2 regions of the Fictibacillus sp. 7GRE50 genome follow, and region 2 is predicted to be linked to the other one. Evidence: riboswitches for the same ligand, from Rfam matches in the RefSeq annotation. Region 2 holds a riboswitch; the other holds the start of a gene.
What was found. A riboswitch is a leader RNA that binds a small molecule or an ion and turns the genes downstream of it on or off. The one in region 2 is predicted to bind cyclic di-GMP.

Region 1: another riboswitch for cyclic di-GMP. It lies ahead of IHV12_RS14825 (GGDEF domain-containing protein); the one in region 2 lies ahead of IHV12_RS04785 (S1C family serine protease).

Annotation. Positions count from the first base shown of each region.
Region 1 is NZ_JACZDW010000003.1:716,668-727,087, forward strand. Features, by position in the region: gene addB (helicase-exonuclease AddAB subunit AddB) at 1-411, opposite strand, end outside; gene IHV12_RS14820 (GGDEF domain-containing protein) at 623-1,696, opposite strand; gene IHV12_RS14825 (GGDEF domain-containing protein) at 1,765-2,715, opposite strand; cyclic di-GMP riboswitch class I at 2,901-2,989, opposite strand; gene IHV12_RS14830 (serine/threonine protein kinase) at 3,068-3,721, opposite strand; gene IHV12_RS14835 (hypothetical protein) at 3,829-4,188, opposite strand; gene IHV12_RS14840 (hypothetical protein) at 4,205-4,414, opposite strand; gene IHV12_RS14845 (N-acetylmuramoyl-L-alanine amidase) at 4,572-5,228, opposite strand; gene IHV12_RS14850 (MarR family winged helix-turn-helix transcriptional regulator) at 5,503-5,940, shown strand; gene IHV12_RS14855 (MDR family MFS transporter) at 6,011-7,627, shown strand; gene IHV12_RS14860 (GNAT family N-acetyltransferase) at 8,211-9,038, opposite strand; gene mgtE (magnesium transporter) at 9,189-10,420, opposite strand, start outside.
Region 2 is NZ_JACZDW010000001.1:980,619-991,038, reverse strand. Features, by position in the region: gene IHV12_RS04790 (alpha/beta hydrolase) at 1-640, shown strand, start outside; gene IHV12_RS04785 (S1C family serine protease) at 685-1,986, opposite strand; cyclic di-GMP riboswitch class I at 2,070-2,155, opposite strand; gene IHV12_RS04780 (ribulokinase) at 2,373-4,010, shown strand; gene IHV12_RS04775 (alcohol dehydrogenase catalytic domain-containing protein) at 4,317-5,420, shown strand; gene IHV12_RS04770 (DeoR/GlpR family DNA-binding transcription regulator) at 5,541-6,302, shown strand; gene IHV12_RS04765 (ABC transporter ATP-binding protein) at 6,532-7,575, shown strand; gene IHV12_RS04760 (carbohydrate ABC transporter permease) at 7,577-8,455, shown strand; gene IHV12_RS04755 (carbohydrate ABC transporter permease) at 8,578-9,318, shown strand; gene IHV12_RS04750 (ABC transporter substrate-binding protein) at 9,348-10,420, shown strand, end outside.

The sequences.
Region 1 (10,420 bases), on a different contig from region 2:
TGCACTAACACAATATCGTTTAAGTTCTGTAGTCATCAACTCAAGTAATTCGTAAAAACCACTTTGTTCAGAGGCTTTTCGAAAGATTTTAAGATCTTCTTTTTTATGCTCGACGATTTTCCGAAGCATCATTCTTATTCCAGTAGATGTGATGTGCATTCTTGTCAAACCACCGGTCTCACCAAGAATACGCCAAGCAAGCCTTGAAAAACTAAAGACTTGCGCACGCATCATTCCGGATAATTCTGGCGTTGATGCAAGCTTATACTCCGATTGAAAGGTCATCTGATCTGGTACAAGATAGATGATCGGATTTCCTGAAGGACGTTCTGTAAGTTCTCTTTGGATCTCCTTAAATACAGAGTGGGACTTTCCGCTGCCGGATCGTCCCAAAATAAATTGCAAACTCATTATGTTCATCCCCTGTTCCGCACTTGAATTCTAACTTCATTATCTCATAATCTACTATGACATCAAAGGCTACGACCTTTAAAAAGAAGCACATCCTCCTGGTAGTTATAGGATAGTTACGTAAACGAATAATATTTGTAAAAGGCAGATACCATCATTTCGGGTAGACGAGAGTGCACCAAGGAACGAAAAACATAAAAAAGGAAAACCGCTATATTGATAGCTGATTTTCCTCCATTGTGACCGTATCCAATTTTAACGTATTTCTTCCTGCCGCCTTTGCCTCGTATAGCAGCACATCAGCTCTATGAATCATTTGCGAAGGCTTCTCACCTTCTACATAACTCGCAATGCCATAACTAAGTGTAACAGGTAACTCATTATCACCTGATATATATGGAAAGGTTTCTAAATGCTTATTGATCGTTTCAATCGTATTTTTCACTTCTGTTCTGCATGTAGTATGGAGAATCCAGGCGAACTCTTCTCCACCGTAACGATAAGCTTCTCCTTCTTTTAAAGAAATGAAACGTTTAAACGTTGCACCTACAAGCTTGAGCACCTCATCACCAATTAAATGGCCGTGCTGATCGTTAAACATTTTAAACCGATCAATATCACATAATACAAGTGTAAAAGGTTTATTCTGTTTTGTTTTTTCCAATACGTCCTCTTGAAATTTCCGATGATTCAGCAAACCTGTTAAATAGTCTTGTTCAGATTGAAGCTGATACATATTCTTCTCGAAATAATATTGTCTTTCTTTTGAGGCAATCACACCGCCGTAAAAAGCGATCAACCATAAGAAGATGCTCTTCATTAAAAATTCAAAGGAAGAGAGCGTGTTCATATACCCACTATCTCTTATAAAAAAGTAACAGAGAATGGTAAAACTCACTGTTCCTACTATAAAAGCGCCCTTTAACCTCCAATACAGAGCAGCATGGATAACGATTAGGTAACCAACAGCAACAAACGCACTATCAGCTCCACCAGTAAGCTGCATCAACCATGCATAAGCAAGACAATCAAAAACAATTCCACCTCTTGTAAAAACACGGTAGTACAGTGACGTCTCTGGCAATCGGTGTAATACAATTTGTGTGGATGTCATATATATAATGCCGATTATAAAAAGGATCGGAAAAGTTTCCGTTTCATAATTCAAAACGCTTGATATAGGTTGATAATAAAAAACAGGTATGCAAAGAATTAAAAAGAACCACCGTAACAAAGATGATATGGTTTCAGAACGGTGTTCCGTAATCGTAAATGAATCTTTCATGCATTCAACTTCCTTTACGTTATACGATCTGCGAAAAACATAGCAGAAAGGCCCATTATTTTACATGATCAAATCAGTGATTTATTCTCACTTCTAGCTCTTTTGTTCGTGTACATACGCTCATCAGCAAGCTGCAGGTAATAGTCTATGTTTTCACATGCATCTGCAAGTAATTCTATTGCACCATATGCCAATGAGATGGATTCATTCCAAACGATAAGCTGACTTTCTAGTTTTTCAGTTAAGATGTATGCTTCATCTTCAGTAATTCCTGGTAAGAGAAAAACAAATTCATCTCCACCGAATCTAAATCCAGAGAACAATTTTAGTCGCTTTGAAAGTTCTGCGATCTGCTGAAGTATCTCGTCACCCGCGTGATGCCCTAGCTCGTCATTGATTAATTTAAAGTTATTGATATCAAACATGACAAGTGTAAGAGGAAGCTTAAGTCTATTTGCCTTTTCTAGCTCCTTTTCTAAACAATCATAAAAGTAGCGACGATTATACAGATTTGTTAATGGATCACGAATGCTAATCTCCTTAAGATCTTTAAACTGTTGAGAAGAGAAACCGCTTAGAAACCCTGTAACAGCATGGTGAGAAATCCGGTTCCAGCGATCTAACATAAATAGTTGTATAACTAACGGCTCGTTGGACGTTGCTTTTTTCACTTCAAATAAAACGGATTCACTAATACTCGTTGTAAAACACGCAAGTGCTTGATGAGGAATTCGTTGATGCCTTAAAAAATGAATACCTGATCGAAACGCTTTCTGCTCTCCTTGTTTTAAAAAGGATTTGAATCGTTCTTCTTCTAAAAACACTGCATGCACAATCCCGCGTAAAAATTTCTCTAGTATCTTCTCGTATTGCTCAACAAAACCGTTTAGAAACGTATGAAAGTCTTCATTTTTTCTTAGATGTTCTTTGTGTGTATGTATCATGGCTGGAATAGACTTCATAAATTCTGGTAACAAGTTTTTTTTGAGTGCGCGTAAGTCTAGTTGGAAGTTTTCCATTCTACAACCCCTCAAATCCCTCAAAAATTACATACAAAAAGCCATCACCTAATAAAGGGAATGGCTTCAATTTATGTTTTAGATACTTTTAACCTCTATGAACACATTATTCCTGCAGAGAAACTACAAAATATGAGAATAAAGCTTCATAGAAACGCTTGTGTCTAAACACGAGTCCGTTTCCCTTTGGCAACCGGCTGCCATTGCATGTTCACCATACTTTAGGCCCATAGCTTTGCGTCCCAGCTTTTCAACTGGTTTGCCCTTAATAACAAAGGTTTTTATTGATTTATAGTTATTATATCCTACTAAGGTAATTTGTGCCAATGATTTTAATAGTTCTTTAATCCTATTATTTTAGGCTTTGTTTTTTGGATATTTTTAACTTTCTATAGTACCTATACCCAATCCTTACTCCATTCAAAACAATATAAGGAATCTTTATTGGAAAGTAATACAGCGTTTTCTTGTAAAATGTAAAATAAGCTTTCCTTAAATCTTTCCATTTCCTGCAAGTTTCGTATCGGCTAAAATCAGATACGTCTACAATAATTCCTCTATTATTGGATATCATGACATTTTTTCCATGTACATCGTTAGGAAACAATCCTTTGTCTTTTGCATGCCTCACTGCTTCATCGATGTCATAAATCACATTTTCAGGAATTTTTACACCTTTATGCACACAGTCGTACAGAGTCATTCCTTCAATACGTTTTAAGATTAAAAAACGTTGTTCGGAATAATAACAAACAGAAAATCCAGGGTGTGTTCCTAGTCGATCATAAACCTTTTTTTCCTCTAATAATCCATGCTCATCCCTGCCGTAAATCTTAACTACATATGCTGGATGATCAGGATGTGAAAACACAGCTGCATAGTTCCCACAGCCCAGCATCTGCCAAGGGTGTGGTGTATTCACCGGACATACCGGATCAAATGGGCTGCGGCTTTCAATCATTATTTCTCTGTTCAATTGTCTAGCTAGCTGGATAAAGTGTTCCATAAGGTTCCTCAATTCAAATTCTAATCCTATTATCATCATCTTATGTTTCTGCAATACGTTCATTGTATACAGATGTTATCGAAAATGAAACTGGCATGCTTTATCCATTATTCTACGGTCACTTGTAGATAAGAAAGCATAAGTGTTTCTGCTTTGTTTTTTAGATGAATGTTTGGAAACCTCATAATTTCACGATAACCCCTAATAAAGATTTCATATTCTGTAATATCTTCCTCACGGCGTGCATCCATAACTTTAATTCTTCTTTTTCTCAATTCAATTCGTACATCAAATAGATCTTTGCTGATTTGATTCATAATTTGTTCTACTAATGCAACGTATGGCTGTCTCAATTTAAATGGAGAGCCGCAAATAATCTGCAGATCGCGATTAAACACTGTAAGTAAAATCGGATACATCACAAATTTTTCAATAAGCGAACGCTCTTCTTCGCTTCCATATTGCACGACAATCCCCCCAATCTCAAGAAGACAAAAAACGTGAATGTACGGATAATATGTTTCTTATGTGAAAACTTCGAATCTGCTTTTTTGCCGAGCAGTATCCCTTTATTGTATGACCGTCGAAAGAGTATGGAATTACAAAACGGTGCGAGATATCACCTTTTTGCGAGAGGTAGATCATTTCTATTCCAACCCGTTCTTGAATGCATCTCATTAATAAGTTAGTCATGAAGCAACCTCCTTTTTTATATTATATGCGAACAAACGTTCTTTTTATACTAGAAAAAAATACCTGCCTTACTTAAGAGGCAAGTATTTTTGTCTTATTTACTATTACCTGGAATGAAAATCAACTACTCTCGAGGCTGTTTTCGCATTGATTGTTTCTAGGAGTAATCAATATGAACAGCAAATCCTGCAGATTTAGCTTTTCGAGAAAGGTTTTCGGCATTCTCTCTAGATGTGAATGCCCCAATCTGCACCTTATAGAGCTTTTCTTCTGCAGTGACAAGTTCTTTAAACTCGTTCTGGTTAACAACAAATTTTTTTAGCTCATACTTAACATCCTCAATGAAAAATGGAAATGTTTTATCATATTGATGAAAACAGTTTAAAGGATCTGTCCTTCTTTTTGGGTCTAGCTGAAAGTGCCCTTTTATGTCCCGCGCAGGGTCCCATTGGTACATCTCACATAAATACGCAAAAAACCATACATAACGGCTGTAAGCTTTGTTAAAATCTATGGAAGGTCCATAGCATAACTCTACCCCAATCGCCCATTCATTAGCATCCGATACGTTAGAGCGAACGTGCCAAGCTTTTTCTTGCAATGGAATGATCATCAATATCTGTTTATCATCTATGATTACGTGTGCAGAAGCCTCTAGTTGTCTGCTGTTGAAATATTCGTAGTTCTGTTGAGCCGTAGAGTTAGGGTTACCAGTATCGTGCGCAACCGCATAGCGTGGTATACGGTTACCTCCTGGACGCTGCTTCCATTCTTTATTAATATGTTTAGTTGTAATCTGATACTTTACTTTCATACCAACACCTCCCATTTATTTAAATTAGAAGTGTTTGTTTATACAAAAAAAGAGCCATTAAGGCTCATTTTTTTACATTCCACCTGGTTGTGATTGTGTTGTGATCGCCCAAACCCAGTAAGCTGCTCCGATCAAAAATCCAAAGCCTAAAAGCACAAAAAATAATGTTGAATTTTTCATAATCCGTGTCTCCCCAAACCTTTTGCTTTCTTTCTTATTAAATATAAATTATCATATACTAGTAGAAGAAGAAACAAAAAGCAAGGGTGTTAAAATGGAAAATAGAGAACAAACCCCATTAAGAAATGATTTAGAGCGCGAATTGGAAATGAGTTTACGTAGACTTTTTCGTACGTTAAGAAAAGGTTTGAACGAAGTGTACTCAGATTATATCCCAAGCAATGAGTTTGCTGTTCTTCAGACTTTATTTATTCAAAGTCCTCTGATGGCTTCCGAAATCGCTAACGAATTAAAAGTTTCATCAAGCCATATTACCGCGGTTACGGATCGGCTTGTTGGAAAGAATTATATTCAGCGTGTACGATCAGATTCAGACCGTCGGATCGTCTATTTGGAAATTACTGAAGATGGTAGAGAAATTGCACGAAAAATGGATAACATTAAAAATAACTACCTAGAAAAAAAGTTTGCTGCTTTAACAGATGGAGACATAAAACAAATGATAGAATCTTCAACAAAACTGCTTGATTAATGAAGCAGTTTTCTTTTTAACAAATAATTCACATTGTGAATTATTTACAACATGAATAGGAGGATGATGCATGGAACATCTTGAAATGCGGCGGAAAGTTATTATCATGCTTTCCATCATGTCTGCTATGCTTTTTGCTGCGTTAAACCAAACAATTGTTGGTACGTCCTTACCAAAAATCATTGCTGATCTTGGAGGAATAGAATACTACAGCTGGGTTTTCACGATTTTCATGCTCACTTCAAGTATCACTGCTATTTTAGTTGGAAAATTATCAGACATTTACGGAAGAAAGCCATTTATCCTTTTAGGGATTGGAGTGTTTACGGCAGGTTCGCTTTTATGCGGCATATCTGGAAGCATCCTTGAGCTCATCTTATACAGAGGTGTTCAAGGCTTTGGTGGCGGTATGATCATGTCAACGGCTTTCACAGCAGTTGGGGATCTATTTCCACCTCGCGAACGCGGCAGATGGCAAGGGATAATGAGCAGTGTTTTCGGTTTAGCTAGCGTATTTGGTCCTACATTAGGCGGATACATCGTTGATCACTTTCATTGGCACTGGGTATTCTGGATCTTTCTTCCCTTTGGCCTCGTCGCTTTTGCTGCTATCTACTTTTTATTTCCTTCTGTACAAAGAAAAGAGAAAGAATCTATTGATTACACAGGTTCTCTGCTACTAACATTAACAATGGTTCCTCTTCTCCTTTCATTCACCTGGGCAGGAAATGAATACGATTGGGTATCTCCAGAGATCATCGGACTTTTCACTGTAACGATCGTAGCTTTCTTTTTGTTTGTGCTAACAGAAAAGCGTGTATCAAGTCCTGTTCTACCACTTGATATGTTCAAAAATAAAGTGTTCACCGTTTCTAATATAATCGGATTCTTTTTAGGAGCAGGCATGTTTGGGTCCATCATGTATATGCCTTTCTTTATACAAGGAGTGATGGGAACATCTGCTACTAAATCCGGGTTTGTAATGATGCCATTAACACTTGCAATGGTTGCAGGAAGCACGATAAGTGGGCAGATTATAACTAAGACAGGCAAGTACAAGAAATTGGCTATGCTTGGATTGTTCATCATGGTCAGTGGTATGACAAGCATGCATTTTATGGATACTCAAACGACTAATACGACAGCAATCATGAATATGATCCTCGTAGGTTCAGGACTTGGAATCGCGTTTCCCATCTTCACCTTAACTGTGCAGAACGCAATTCAACATAAATATTTAGGTGTTGCGACCTCTTCTGTTCAGCTGTTCAGACAGCTGGGTGGTACGATTGGTGTTTCAATCATGGGAAGTGTTATGAATAACTCTCTAGCCGATCACTTTAACAAAGAGTCCCAAAAGTTAGTCGCCTCTTCTCCCAGTGTTACACCTGAGATGAGCGAGCAGATTAAAGAGCTTGCAAATCCTCAAGTGCTGCTGAACCAAGAAGCTGTTTTAGAAAAATTTAATGCTTTACCTCCGGAATCATTAAATATGATTAAACAAGTACTTGGTATTTTGCGTGAGTCTTTAAGTTATGCATTAAACGGTGTTTTCTTAACCGGCGCAATCGTTATTGGCACTGCATTCATATTAACCTTCTTCTTCTTAAGAGAAATACCACTAAGAACTTCAAATGAAGAAAAGAATGCCTCAAGTGAACAAGCCGAAGAACGGAAGCTTGGTTAGTTAACAAAAGAAAGAAAAGGCTGTTTTCGTAAACTTTGTTGCTTTTGGAAGTGTTGATTTCCGTTCCAGGCTCCTCGCTTTCCACGGGGCAGACGCTGAGCCACATTCGCACGTTTCACTCTTAAGTGTCTCAGCTGTCTAGTTGCAGTGGCTAGCCCCTCGAGGTCAAAAGTTTAACGGTCAAGAAGGCAAAGTGCGCCTTCATTGCCCATTCAACTTTTGCTTGTCGGGGCTGAACGAGCCACTTCCACTTTTCAAGCTGCCCGGCTTAAGAAGTTCCTTGCTCCTGCGTCTACAAGTGATGCTTCGTAGTAAACTTCCTCGTCGCATGCCTTGCATGGAGTATCTCAGGTGGTAGGCACACACCTTCCACTTCAATCAATTATCAAAGGTGACAAAGAGTTTAAAGCAACAATCTTTTAGAAAAGTGCCAAAGAGAAAGACGGCAGAATCGCTAGAGTTGATTCTGCCGTCTTTTTTTTCGCTATTGGACACATCATTCTTCGGGCTGCCCTCAACGTCCTAGCCGAGAGTTACGCATCTTCACTTCATTCAATTGTCAGAGGAGAAAAAGATTTGAAAGTTATTTCACTACTTCTTGGTTTTTTTGGGTTTCTGTTGTTTGGACTGAATAGTTCATACTCCAAAATCCAATATCTTTAAAGCCTAAACGCTTATATATCGACCCTGCTTTAGGATTATCATAGAAAAGACAAAGCGTTTTCCCTTCAGCTAAAATATCGTAGCATAGCGCTTCCATACAAAGTGAAGCATAGCCTTTGTTTCTTTTTTCAGGGTGTGAACACACGCCGACAATCATCGCTGACACTGAATTTTCTGCCGTAGAGGATGCACAAGAAACAACGGTATCCTCTTCTCTAATAAAATAAGTGCGCCCTGTTTTGGTGGATAATGCTTGCTCCAAGCTTTCTTTAGCTGTTTTTCCAATTGAGAATTCTTTGATCAAATATTTTAGTTCCATAAGACTTTCTACATCTTTAACATCTGCTTGTATTATATTTTGTCTAGAGCTGTTTTGGTTTAATGCTTTGGCATCCTTTAATTCAGCAAAATACAGTTCTTTTGTTCGCTCAAAATTTAAATAAGGAATAAACTGCTCGGTAATTTCCTTTTTACCAGAAAGCATTTCATAACTTTTATCTTTATTGATAATTTCCGAAAATGCTTTTGCATTAATTTCCCCTTTTGCATAAGGAAGGTAGTTCCCTTTATAACGGAGAAGGATACCTGTGATAGATTCGTTATCATCAACATCTGCCCAGATGTCCTGAGAATCTGTTTCATAACCAAAATTCTCAATATCAGCAATAATAAATAAGTTTAATGCAGGTTCTTCACTTAAATAGTCCATAACTTGTTTATGCCACGTTTGATCCATCTTAACTATCATCTGTACACTCCTCCTTAAGATGTTTTAATTTTATCCGCAAATTGGAAAAATGCAACATTTTTTTAGAATAAAAAAACCAGTCAAAAGACTGATTTTTTATCAACATCATATTGTTTTCAATATAAGAGATAGCAAGATGGTATCTTTTATTTATAGTAAATATGATAAGAACATGGTCGCTGTCCCAAAGTATACTAAGAGTGAAAAAATATCATTCAATGTTGTGATAAGAGGTCCCGATGCTACCGCTGGGTCAATCTTGAATCTGTATAGCAGTAAAGGAATAAGTGTTCCTGCAAGCGTACCAATTATCAAAGTAAAGAATAAAGAACTGCCTACAACAAGCCCCAATACTAGATTACCTTTCCATAAAAAGGCTACGATTGAAATTAAAATTCCGCATGTAATTCCTATAATAAAACCAACACCAAATTCTCGGAGTATTAATTTCATAATGGTCGGCCGGTCGATGTCATGCGATACAAGTCCGCGAACAACTACTGCAAGTGATTGTGTGCCTGTATTTCCTGTCATACCTGCAATCATTGGCATAAAGTACGTAAGTGCAACCGCGCGTTCAATCGTGCCTTCAAACGTGCTAATGATACTACCGGATAAGATCCCAATAAAAAGAAGTAAAATAAGCCAAGGCAGTCTTCTATAGGAAGCTACAAGAGCACTTGTCTGAAAATCAATGGATTTACCAGTTGCCGATAACTTCTCGATGTCTTCATTCGCTTCTTCAATTAATACATCTAGCACATCATCGACTGTAACAATCCCGATCAAACGATCATGTTCATCTGTTACAGGGACAGCTATAAAGTCATAGCGCTCAATGGTTCGCGCTACTTCTTCTTGATCTGTCTCTGCAGGTACGGAGATAACCCTGCTGTACATGATCTCTTCAATCTTCTCATCCATTTCTGCTAATAACAGATCACGATAAGAGACAACACCAACAAGCCTTCTATCATCATCAATTACATATAAGTAATAAATATTCTCTGCAAACCCGGCAAATGTCTTTAGCTTTTCAACAGCATCTCTGACTGTATAAACTTGCGGAATCCATACAAACCGGTTAGTCATAATTCCACCAGCGGTATCTGAATCATACTGCATAAGACTTTGAACCGTCTTCGATTCATCTGCTTTCATGGAAGAGAGAAAATCTTGAATCTCATTAACATCCAAATTGCCGAGAAGATCGGCCAAATCGTCATTCTCCATTAAGTTCATGATGTGAGATGATCGCTCAATGCCTAGTTTATTCAGGATTTCCATCTGAAGATCACTTTCAAGCTCTTGAATCAAGGATGCAATCTGTCTTGTTGTTAAGAAGGTTACAAACTTATGTCTGTGCTTCTCAGGCAAATTTT
Region 2 (10,420 bases):
TTGGGGTGACAGAGAAACGAATGAGATCATTTGGAGAAGCCATAACCCTTGGGACCTAGCAGAAAACTTGGAAGGTGTAGATCTTGCCATACACACGGGAACAGGTGAAGCGGGCGGACCGTTGGATGGTGGTTTGGAATCTCCGGTTGAAGAGACTTGCTTTGTGATGTCAACGAGTCTTCATAATCGGTTAGATGAACTGAATATTTCACATGTGTGGGATAGTTATGGACCAGGTTCTCATACGTGGGGCTATTGGCAGCGCGATCTGCACCAAACGTTGCCTCGGTTCATGGATATCTTTAATAATCCCCCAGAAGCGCCGATTCCTTTTCAATATAAGTCGGCTGAATCATCCTTTTCTATCTACGGCTGGGATGTTACATTCGATCGAGATGAAATGGAGTTTGCTAGATTATCCGACGTGACGAAGAAAGGATTCAAACTTCAGGGTTCAGGAAAAGCAGATGTTCAAACAGCACCTTGGTTTAAGCCGAACGGAAAGTATCACGTGAAGATTAAAGGTGATCGAGGTGCTAAAGTTGTGAAGACACGGGCTGATGATGAGGGAAGATTGCGTGTTGAGTTGGATTTTAGTTCGAAACATGTAGGGGATACAGTGTCGGTTCGTATAAAATAAAAACAAACAGCGCTGCAGTTGCAGTGCTGTTTATTTGTAATGTTTTAATTAACCATTTCTCCACCTAATAATTTAAGTCTATCATCTTCCATTCCGACCACATAGCTCATCTGATAAACGGAAGTTTGTTCGGTTTCATTTACATATTCTTGTGCCTCTAACGTAATATCAACTTGATATGTGCCATCACCGTTATCGCTCACGTAAGAATTCGTAATCGTAGTATATATTGTTTGTGCATATCCTTCAGTAAATACTTCTAATGAAGGAGAAGAAGCTTTCCAGTTACCGCCAATCAGAACGTAAGCTAGCTCATATTCTCCAGCATTCACATAATTATAGTATTCTTCAACAGTGTATACCGCATCATCAGGTGTTACTTCGTAGGAAGACTCATATCCTTCATCGTAATCTTCATAATATTCATCTTCCTCGTATTCTTCATAAGGCTCTTCGCTGTATTCTTCATCCATACCGGTGTTCGTGTCAGAATCTGATCCATCCTCATAATATGCACCTTCATCGTTTTCATCCTCAGAAAGGTCTCCATCATACTCTGGTATTTCGTAATCAAAATCATGATCTTCTTCATATGGCTGAAGATTCATCGGGTTCTTTGACCATTCTGCTAACGTCGGCAATACGGCATACAACGGAATGCTAAATCCAATATTGTTTTCTTTAATGTATTTGACAGAGTTAATACCAAGCACCGATCCGTCTATGCCACTTACAATCGGTCCTCCACTATTACCCGGTGAAATAGGTGCTGTAATTTGATACATGTTCTCGTAGTAGTAGCGGTCTAATTGGAAGGAGCGATCTAGTCCACTGATGATTCCTACAGTTACCGTGTTTTGCAAACCGAGTGGACTGCCTAATGCTACAACATCGTCACCAGTTTCTGCTTTCTCTTTTTTTACCTTTAATGGAGTAGTATTTGCTAACTCTTGAACACGAATCAGAGCGATATCCGTATGTTCACTCCGCCCGATCACTTTACCTGTATACGTTTGTTGATCGCTCATGCGTATCGTTACGCTAACTTCATACCCTACTACATGGGCATTGGTAACAATATCTCCTTTGTTGTTATATAGAAACCCTGAGCCTTGGCCGTTGGATGTCTCAATTTGCACAACCTTGTCTTGAGTTGCTTTGATTATAGACTTTAAACTTGACTTTTCTTTTGCAGCCACTTCCTTTGTTATGGTAGTGGTTTTCACTTCAGTTACAGCAGGCTTTGCTTGATTCTGTGGAATCGTTGTAAATAGAAAGTAAGCTAGAGATAACCCGCAAATGAGGACAATAGTGACCAACGTCGAATGGAAGAGAATTTTTTTCATCGTATCTATTTCACCTTTCAAAATGTATGCCTATAAAAAATAAAAAACCTACAATCTAGCCGTAGGTTAAATGCGAATATACCTTTAGCTGCCCGGCTGTCGTAGTGTGAAGCACCTTAGACCCGTGGCTTTGCGTCCTTACTTTTCAATAAGTTTGCCTTTATATGGTTATCATACTTTTATCCTATCATATATGGAAAAAAATACAATATAGCATTAACTTTTCGTGACTATAGAACCATTACATGAATATCTTAAATCTTGTTAGTAAATTTTAATTGTTTATATTTGCACACTACCGAACTCATTTATGTTCATTTATGTTGAGAATTCCATACATATTCTATATGATTATGGAAAAGCGCTTACATAAGAGGTGAATAAAGATGTCCGGTTATTCTATTGGTATTGATTTTGGCACGGAGTCTGGACGAGTAATTGTGGTTGAGGTGAGTACTGGAACCATAAAAGCCATAAGTACCGTTCCCTACAAACACGGGGTAATGGTCGATGTTCTTCCAACAGACCAAAGTGTTCAGATTCCTCACGATTTTGCTCTGCAACATCCTCAAGATTATCTCGATGTGTTATACAATGGTATTCCTACTGCTATGAAAGAAGCTAACATCCATCCTCATGAATTGATTGGGGTTGGAATTGATTTTACTTCCTCAACATTTCTCTGTGTGAAAGAAAACCTAGATCCTTTATGTTCGCTAAAAGAATATGAAAATAATCCTCATGCTTGGGTAAAACTTTGGAAGCATCATGGGCCAAAAGAAGAAGCGCAAGCGTTGTTGGATAAAGCCTTATATGAAAAAAGTGAATGGCTGAGAAGGTATGGTTTCACAGTATCAACAGAATGGTTTATTCCAAAATGTCTTGAGACGATTAATCATGCACCTGATGTATATGAAGCTACCGATTATATGCTAGAAGCGGGAGATTGGATCGTTGCAAAACTGACTGGAGAAGTGGTGAGAAGCAATTGTTCTCTTGGATTTAAAGCCTTTTGGAGTGAGGAAGAAGGCTTTCCCAAAAAGTTCTTTGAAGAATTGAATCCTACTTTAGGGCAGATGGTACATACAAAGTTACAAGGAAAAGTAGGCAAAGTTGGCCAACGAGCGGGTGTCCTTACAGAAGAGGTGGCGAACTCATTAGGATTACCTAAAGGGTTACCTGTTGGAGTCTCAATCATTGATGCTCATTCTGCTCTCCTTGGTGTTGGTGCATCACGTTCTAATCAACTTACGATGGTAATGGGAACATCTACGTGTCATATGACGCTAAATGAAGAATTTATTCAAGTGCCTGGCATCTCAGGGGTGGTGAATGATGGCATCCTACCTGGTTTTTACGCCTATGAAGCGGGTCAATCGGCTGTTGGTGATCTCTTTGGATGGTATGTGAAACAAGCTCCATCTTCTTATGTGGAGGAAGCCAAGAAACAAAATCTATCTTTATTTACTTATCTGGAATCCTTAGCGATTCAAAAGGAACCAGGGGAAACTGGCTTGATAGCATTAGACTGGCATAATGGAAATCGATCCGTATTGTCCGATTCCAACTTAACTGGAACTTTAATTGGTCTTACGTTGCAAACAAAGCCAGAGGATATTTATCGGGCATACCTTGAAGCTACAGCGTTTGGATCAAAGATAATTATTGATAACTTCGAGTCATGGGGAATTGCGATTGACCGTGTATATGCTTGCGGCGGGCTGCCACAAAAGAACGAACTGCTCATGCAGATCTATGCCGATGTCCTTAACCGAGAGATTCATGTGTCTTCCACAGATCATGCTTCCGGAATTGGTGCGGCCATGTTAGGTGCTGCTGCAGGAGGATTGGAGTTAGAGGAAGTCGTACAATCTATGAAACAACCTTTTCTAAAGACTTACTATCCAAAGCCGAACCATGTTGAAAAATATGAGACTTTATTTGAACTGTACAAAGAGATTCATGACGAATTTGGCTACAAACGTCCTCATGTAATGAAACGGTTAAAGCAAATGACTGTATAGGGGTAATTGAGGTTTTTTTACAATAAACCTAAGGGCTGCTCCATTCCATTTAAACTGAAAGAAAGCTTCATAGATTCGTACTTGGAAATGATAAAAAATAGTAACCGATAATTCTTTTAGAGACCTTGAAGGGTGAAACTCCTTTCAAGGTATTTTTTATATCTACTTTTAGCTCAATTTTGCTTAAAATTCTTGACAGACAAACAACGTATGACTATTATTTACATTAACGAGCATAAATGAACTTTAACTGAGCGAAAACGAACAATAAATAACTACCGGTCTTCATACGAGGAGGAATGATTTGTGCAGGAACAGTCAATCCATTCAAGGACGTATCGTTTATTAGGTCCTTATCAGATGGAAGAGGTTACCGTTAATCGAACGATTAATGAAGGGGAAGTGGTTGTTGAACCGCTGATTGCAAGCATCTGTCATGCAGACTTACGTTATTTTATGGGGCACCGAAAGCCTGAAGTGCTTACTAAAAAACTTCCAATGGCCCTATTGCATGAGGGAATCGGAAGAGTAGTTGAAAGTAAATGTAACTCAGTAAGCGTTGGAGATCGTGTTGTGATCGTTCCTAATATTCCAGGGCATCTGCTTAAAAAAGGAGATCCTGAAGAGTGTAGTTCGTACTCGCAACAAGAGTTTATCGCCAATTATGGAGAGAAGAATGTATTCTTAGGAAGCGGCTATGACGGAATTGCTCAAAATCGGTTAGTTCTACCTGCAGAATGCGCCATCCCTATTCCAGACTCACTTCCTAATGAAATAGCCGTTCTTTCAGAGTTATGTACCGTGTCTTATCATGCACTTAGTCGCGTTAAGCAGAAGTTAGAATCCTCTCCAAACACGACGGTAGCCGTTTTTGGAGATGGTCCAGTCGGCTATTTGACCGCGGCTCTGATTCACCATGTGTATGATCTTGGCCCTGAGCGTTTGACGGTGTTTGGTGCAATCGATGAGAAGCTGAAACAGTTCACGTTTGCTTCAAGAAAGCTAGTCCAAAACTATGATTTTAAATCTTCTAAAAAGGTAGATATCATTGTAGAGTGCACGGGTGGAGCTTTTAGTGAGCATGCCATCAACCAAGGAATTGATCTTGCCGCACGCGGGGGAACAATCATTTTAATGGGTGTTTCAGAGGATCGAGTTCCGATCAATACAAGAGATGTTCTTGAAAAAGGGCTCTCGCTTTATGGCAGCAGCCGTAGCTCGAGTGCGGATTATCATGCAGTAATGAGAGCGATGGAGAACATAGAGTACCAAAAGACACTCCAAGCGATCCTGCCGAAAAGAAATACACCGATCCACAATCTGTCGGATTTTCAAACGGCGATGAAATCGGCATCCGAACATAGACATTGGGAGAAAATTATTTTAGATTTTGACTGGTCGGCATCTTAAATAACATTCAAGCTTTTCTTCAATCGAAGGAAAGCTTTTTTATTAAATACACACAAAAAAACATAAATTTCATGTAAACTAACAGAAACAAACAATTAGTGTATGTAAGGGGAGAACGTTATGTTAGCAGCAGAACGAAAAGCGAAGATTATTGAATTTGTAAAAAGGACAAACATTGCAACAGTCACGCAGCTTTCTGAGGAGTTTAATGTGCATGAAGCAACGATCAGAAGAGATCTCTCGGAAATTGAGAGAGAAGGTCATCTTAGAAGAACCCATGGTGGTGTTATTTTAGGAGAAGGTATTCACTCTGAGCCTTCATTCACTGTACGAGCAACCGAGCGTGTGGAGGAAAAACAGCGTATTGGAGAAAAAGCAGCAGAAATGATTCAAGAAGGCGATAGTATTATCCTGGATTCGGGGACGACGACGTTTCAGATTGCAAAATATATCGCGAACAAAACGAATATTACCGTTGTTACGAATGATATCAACATAGCTGCAGAGCTTCGTGATTCAAAAGGAATAAAAGTCATCGTGACAGGTGGTGTGCTTTATCCAGAGAGCTTTATGCTAAACGGTATGTTTACAAACGATGTACTAAAGAAATTGCATGTCCATAAAGCATTCATTGGTACACCTGCCATTCATCCTAAAAAAGGACTAACTCATTTTGAAGAGCTTTTTGTGCCAGCGAAGATGGAAATGATTAACGCTGCTAGTGAAGTGATCGTCGTTACCGATCACACGAAACTAGGCGGTGTTTCTCTTCACATGGTTTCACCAATCAATAAGGTAGATAAACTCATTACAGGTGAAGAAGCTTCAGATACACAGATTCAACAGTTCAAAGAAAGTGGAATAGAAATTATTATTTCTTAAATGTGACTAAACAAACATTAACGAACACTTAAATGTAAATATAATGTAAAACAAACAAATTCGAGCGAAAAGTGATTGACAATTTTGGTAATATTCTTTAAATTTAATATAAATCAACAAAAACAATCATTATAGTGCATTTGTAAAGACTTTTTATATTTGTAAGCGCTTTATTAAGATATTGTAAATGTTTAAGCAGAGAAAGTTGTTTGCAAAAGGGGGAGCGTCAATGGCATCTATTGAGTTTGTGAATGTGACGAAAGAGTTCGAGAAAAAAGATATTATTAAAGATCTTAACCTCACAATCAAAGATGGAACGTTTACCGTTTTGGTAGGTCCATCAGGATGCGGGAAGACGACATTGTTAAGGATGATCGCTGGAATTGGGCCGCAGAGCTCAGGAGCTGTCTTGATCAATGGAGATGATGTCACAGCGGTTGCACCTGGAAAACGAGGAGTGGCCATGGTTTTTCAAAACTATGCGATCTATCCGACGATGTCTGTAAGAGAGAATATTGAATTTGGACTTAAGAATAACAAAGTAAAAAAAGAAGAACGAACAAAGTTGGTAGAAAGCATCAGTGCTGCTGTTGGTCTGACGGACTATCTAGACCGAAAGCCTTCCACCCTTTCTGGCGGACAGCGTCAGCGTGTGGCTTTAGCTCGTGCGATGGTTAAGCAGCCTTCCGTGTTTCTGATGGATGAACCACTGTCTAACTTGGATGCCAAACTACGAGCGCAGATGCGACTCGATTTGATCGAGCTTCATAAGAGGTTAGGCACTACCTTTGTTTATGTAACACATGATCAGGTGGAAGCTATGTCGATGGCAGATACGATCGTGCTGATGAATAACGGATTGATTCAGCAAGAGGCAGCACCTGAAGAAATTTATCATGAACCGAACAACCTCTTCGTGGCTCAGTTTATCGGAACGCCACCGATGAATATCGGAGAACTTGGTATAGATGGTGTCAAGTTTGGATTCCGTCCAGAGAGCGCGCAAACGTCAGACACGCCGGTCGATGAATATTTGAGTATGGAAGGCGAGATTGCGACGCGTGAGATGCTTGGCTCAGAAACGCTTTACCAAATGAAGTACAAAGATAGCGCGTTCATGCTGAAAAGCAATTATGCCTTCTACAAAGTAAACCAAAAGATTCACATAGGGGTACCTGAAGATAAGATTTATCTCTTCGATTCAGAAGGGACACGAATAAGAAAAGATCATGAACGTTATTCCTCGTATCTTGAAGCTTTAAGAGGTTATTGAGATGAAGAAAAAGACGTTCTGGGAAACCTGTAGACCCTATGTCATGATCGGCCCGGCCATGATTGGTATCTTTTTGTTTGTGATCTATCCGATGCTCTATTTAGTCTACCTTAGCTTCTTCAAATACAATTTATTGAACAGTGCGATGAGTCGGTATGTTGGTTTTGATAACTATATTCAAATTTTCAACAGACCTGATTTTTATAAGTCGCTTACGAACACCGTGATCTACACGGGTGGCGTTGTTGTTCTGACGATGCTCATCTCCTTGTTTTTTGCGATATGGCTCAAAAAACAAACACGCTTGAATTACATTATCCAAGCGGGAATCTTCACCCCACATATCATTTCAATCGTTTCCGTTTCACTCGTATGGCTATGGCTGATGGAACCGAATCTAGGGTTTCTGAATTTTGCTCTAGAAAAATTAGGTCTTCCAACATCACAATGGCTGCAAAGCTCGAAAACAGCACTTTTTTCTATTATTATCGTTTCGGTTTGGCACGGAATCGGGTATTACGTTCTCATTTTGGTCGCGGCGCTGCAAGGCATATCGCCAAATATCTATGAGGCAGCGGAACTCGATAACACGAGTAGATTCAGAGTGTTCCGCAGAATTACACTGCCGCTCATCTCACCACAAATGTTCTTTATCTTGATCATCATGACGATCGGTTCGTTCAAAGTCTTTGATACGGTTCGAATCATGACAGGTGGTGGACCGAACAATGCAACAAATACGCTTGTCTACTATATTTATGGATTCAGAACGACAAACATTGGTTATGCGGCCGCTACTGGCGTCGTGTTGATGGTCATTATCGGAATTCTAACGTTTATCTACTTCCGTTTGATGTCGAAGAAAGTTCATTATCAATAAGTTCATAGAAAGCTAGATAGAAAGGGGGATCATAGGTTTTGAAAAAACATAACGTTTGGTTGTCGGTAGATTTCTTGCTAAAAGCAGCCATCTTATTCGCCTTTATTTTTCCGTTCCTATGGATGATCTCGACCTCGCTTCAGACGTTTCAGGAGACACTCAGCGTTCCGCCTACATTGATCCCGTCTTCACCGCAATGGATCAACTTTGTAGAAGCGATGACATCAGGTCCGTTTGCAACTTATGCCAAGAACTCGATCATCATTACATTGTCGATCATCATTATTCAATTCCTTGTGATGATTCCGGCAGCCTATGCGTTCGCCAAATATGAGTTTTTCGGAAAAAACGTCCTTTTTGCTCTCGTGTTAATCGCGTTTATGATGCCAGGGCAGGTAACTTTTATCCCGATCTACTTAATGATGGCAGATTGGGGTTTGATCAAGACATTGATTCCGCAGATTCTGCCGTTTATGTCTAACGCGTTTGGAATCTTCTTGCTCCGGCAATATTTCATGCAGATTCCTGAGGAGATTATTGAAGCAGCGAGGCTTGATAATGCGAGTGAATTTAAGATCATGTGGAAAATCATGACGCCGATGGCAAAACCAGCACTCGCTACAATCGCACTCTTTAGTTTTGTCAGTCACTGGAATGATTATTTCTGGCCGCTCGTTATGACAGATTCAAATGAAGTTCGGCCGTTAACGCTTGGTATTGCGATGTTAAAGCAATCTGAAGGAATCAGCAACTGGCACATTATTATGGCTGGTAACGTGGTATTGGTTATTCCGATTCTAATCGTTTACTTATTATGTTCCAAACAGATCGTCAAAGCTTTTGTGTATTCAGGTATCAAATAAGCTATATAAAAGATGGGGAGGGTTATGTTATGAAATTGAAGTACGTATTAAGTGCAATGGCTGTATTGGTGTTTATGATGCTTGCAGGTTGCCAAGGGGAAACTGAGAAAACCAGCGGTACGAAGTCCAAAGAAGGCGGTACGGCAACGATTCAATTCTGGCATTCATTAGGCGGTAAGAACGGCGAGTTCATGGATCAGTTGATTCAACGATTCAATGATAGCCAGGATGAAGTGAAGGTAGTCGGTACTTTCCAAGGAACGTATGATGAAACGTCGACTAAGCTTCAACAATCGATCTCAGCAAGTACAGGTCCTGACGTTACGATGCTTGAACGCTCATATGTACAACAGTTTGCAGAGTCTGAAGTGCTGGAAGACATGACACCTTATCTAAAAGAAAGCGGCTTGAAGAAGGGTGATTTTACAAAAGGTCTGATGGGACATTCAACATTTAACGATAAGCTTGTTTCATTGCCATTGAATCGTTCAACACCAATTCTTCATGTAAACAAAACGATTTTGGATGAAAAAGGCTTAAAGGTTCCTACTACGTGGGATGAATTAAACGAAGTAGCAAATGCACTTGTTGTTAAAGAAGGCGACAAAGTTACACGCTACGGCCTTACGATGCCTTACGATACGTGGTACCCGATCGCTATGATCTCTCAATCAAAAGGAATGTATTTTAACAAAGATAAAACGTCTATCGGATTTGCTAAAAATGATGTTGGCGTTAAAGTGTTTCAATACTTAAAAGACATGCAGAAAACAGGTGCTCTTTATTACCCACCAGCACAGGATTCAGGAAACATTGTAAACCAAATGTTCGCTGCTGGAAAAGTACCTCTTATGTTCCAATCTACAGGGGTAATCGGTGACATCAACCAGAATACAGACTTTGAGTATGTAACGGCTTTTCTACCTAAAAATAAAATCCACGCTACGCCAACAGGTGGCGGGAACGTTGCGATGCTTGCAGGATCTGAAAACAAAGAAGCGGCATGGAAGTTCATTGATTTCATGATGGAAGATCCGAAGGGGTTACAACAGTTTATTGTTGAAACAGGTTACCTTCCGTTTACAGAAAAGATGGTAGACTC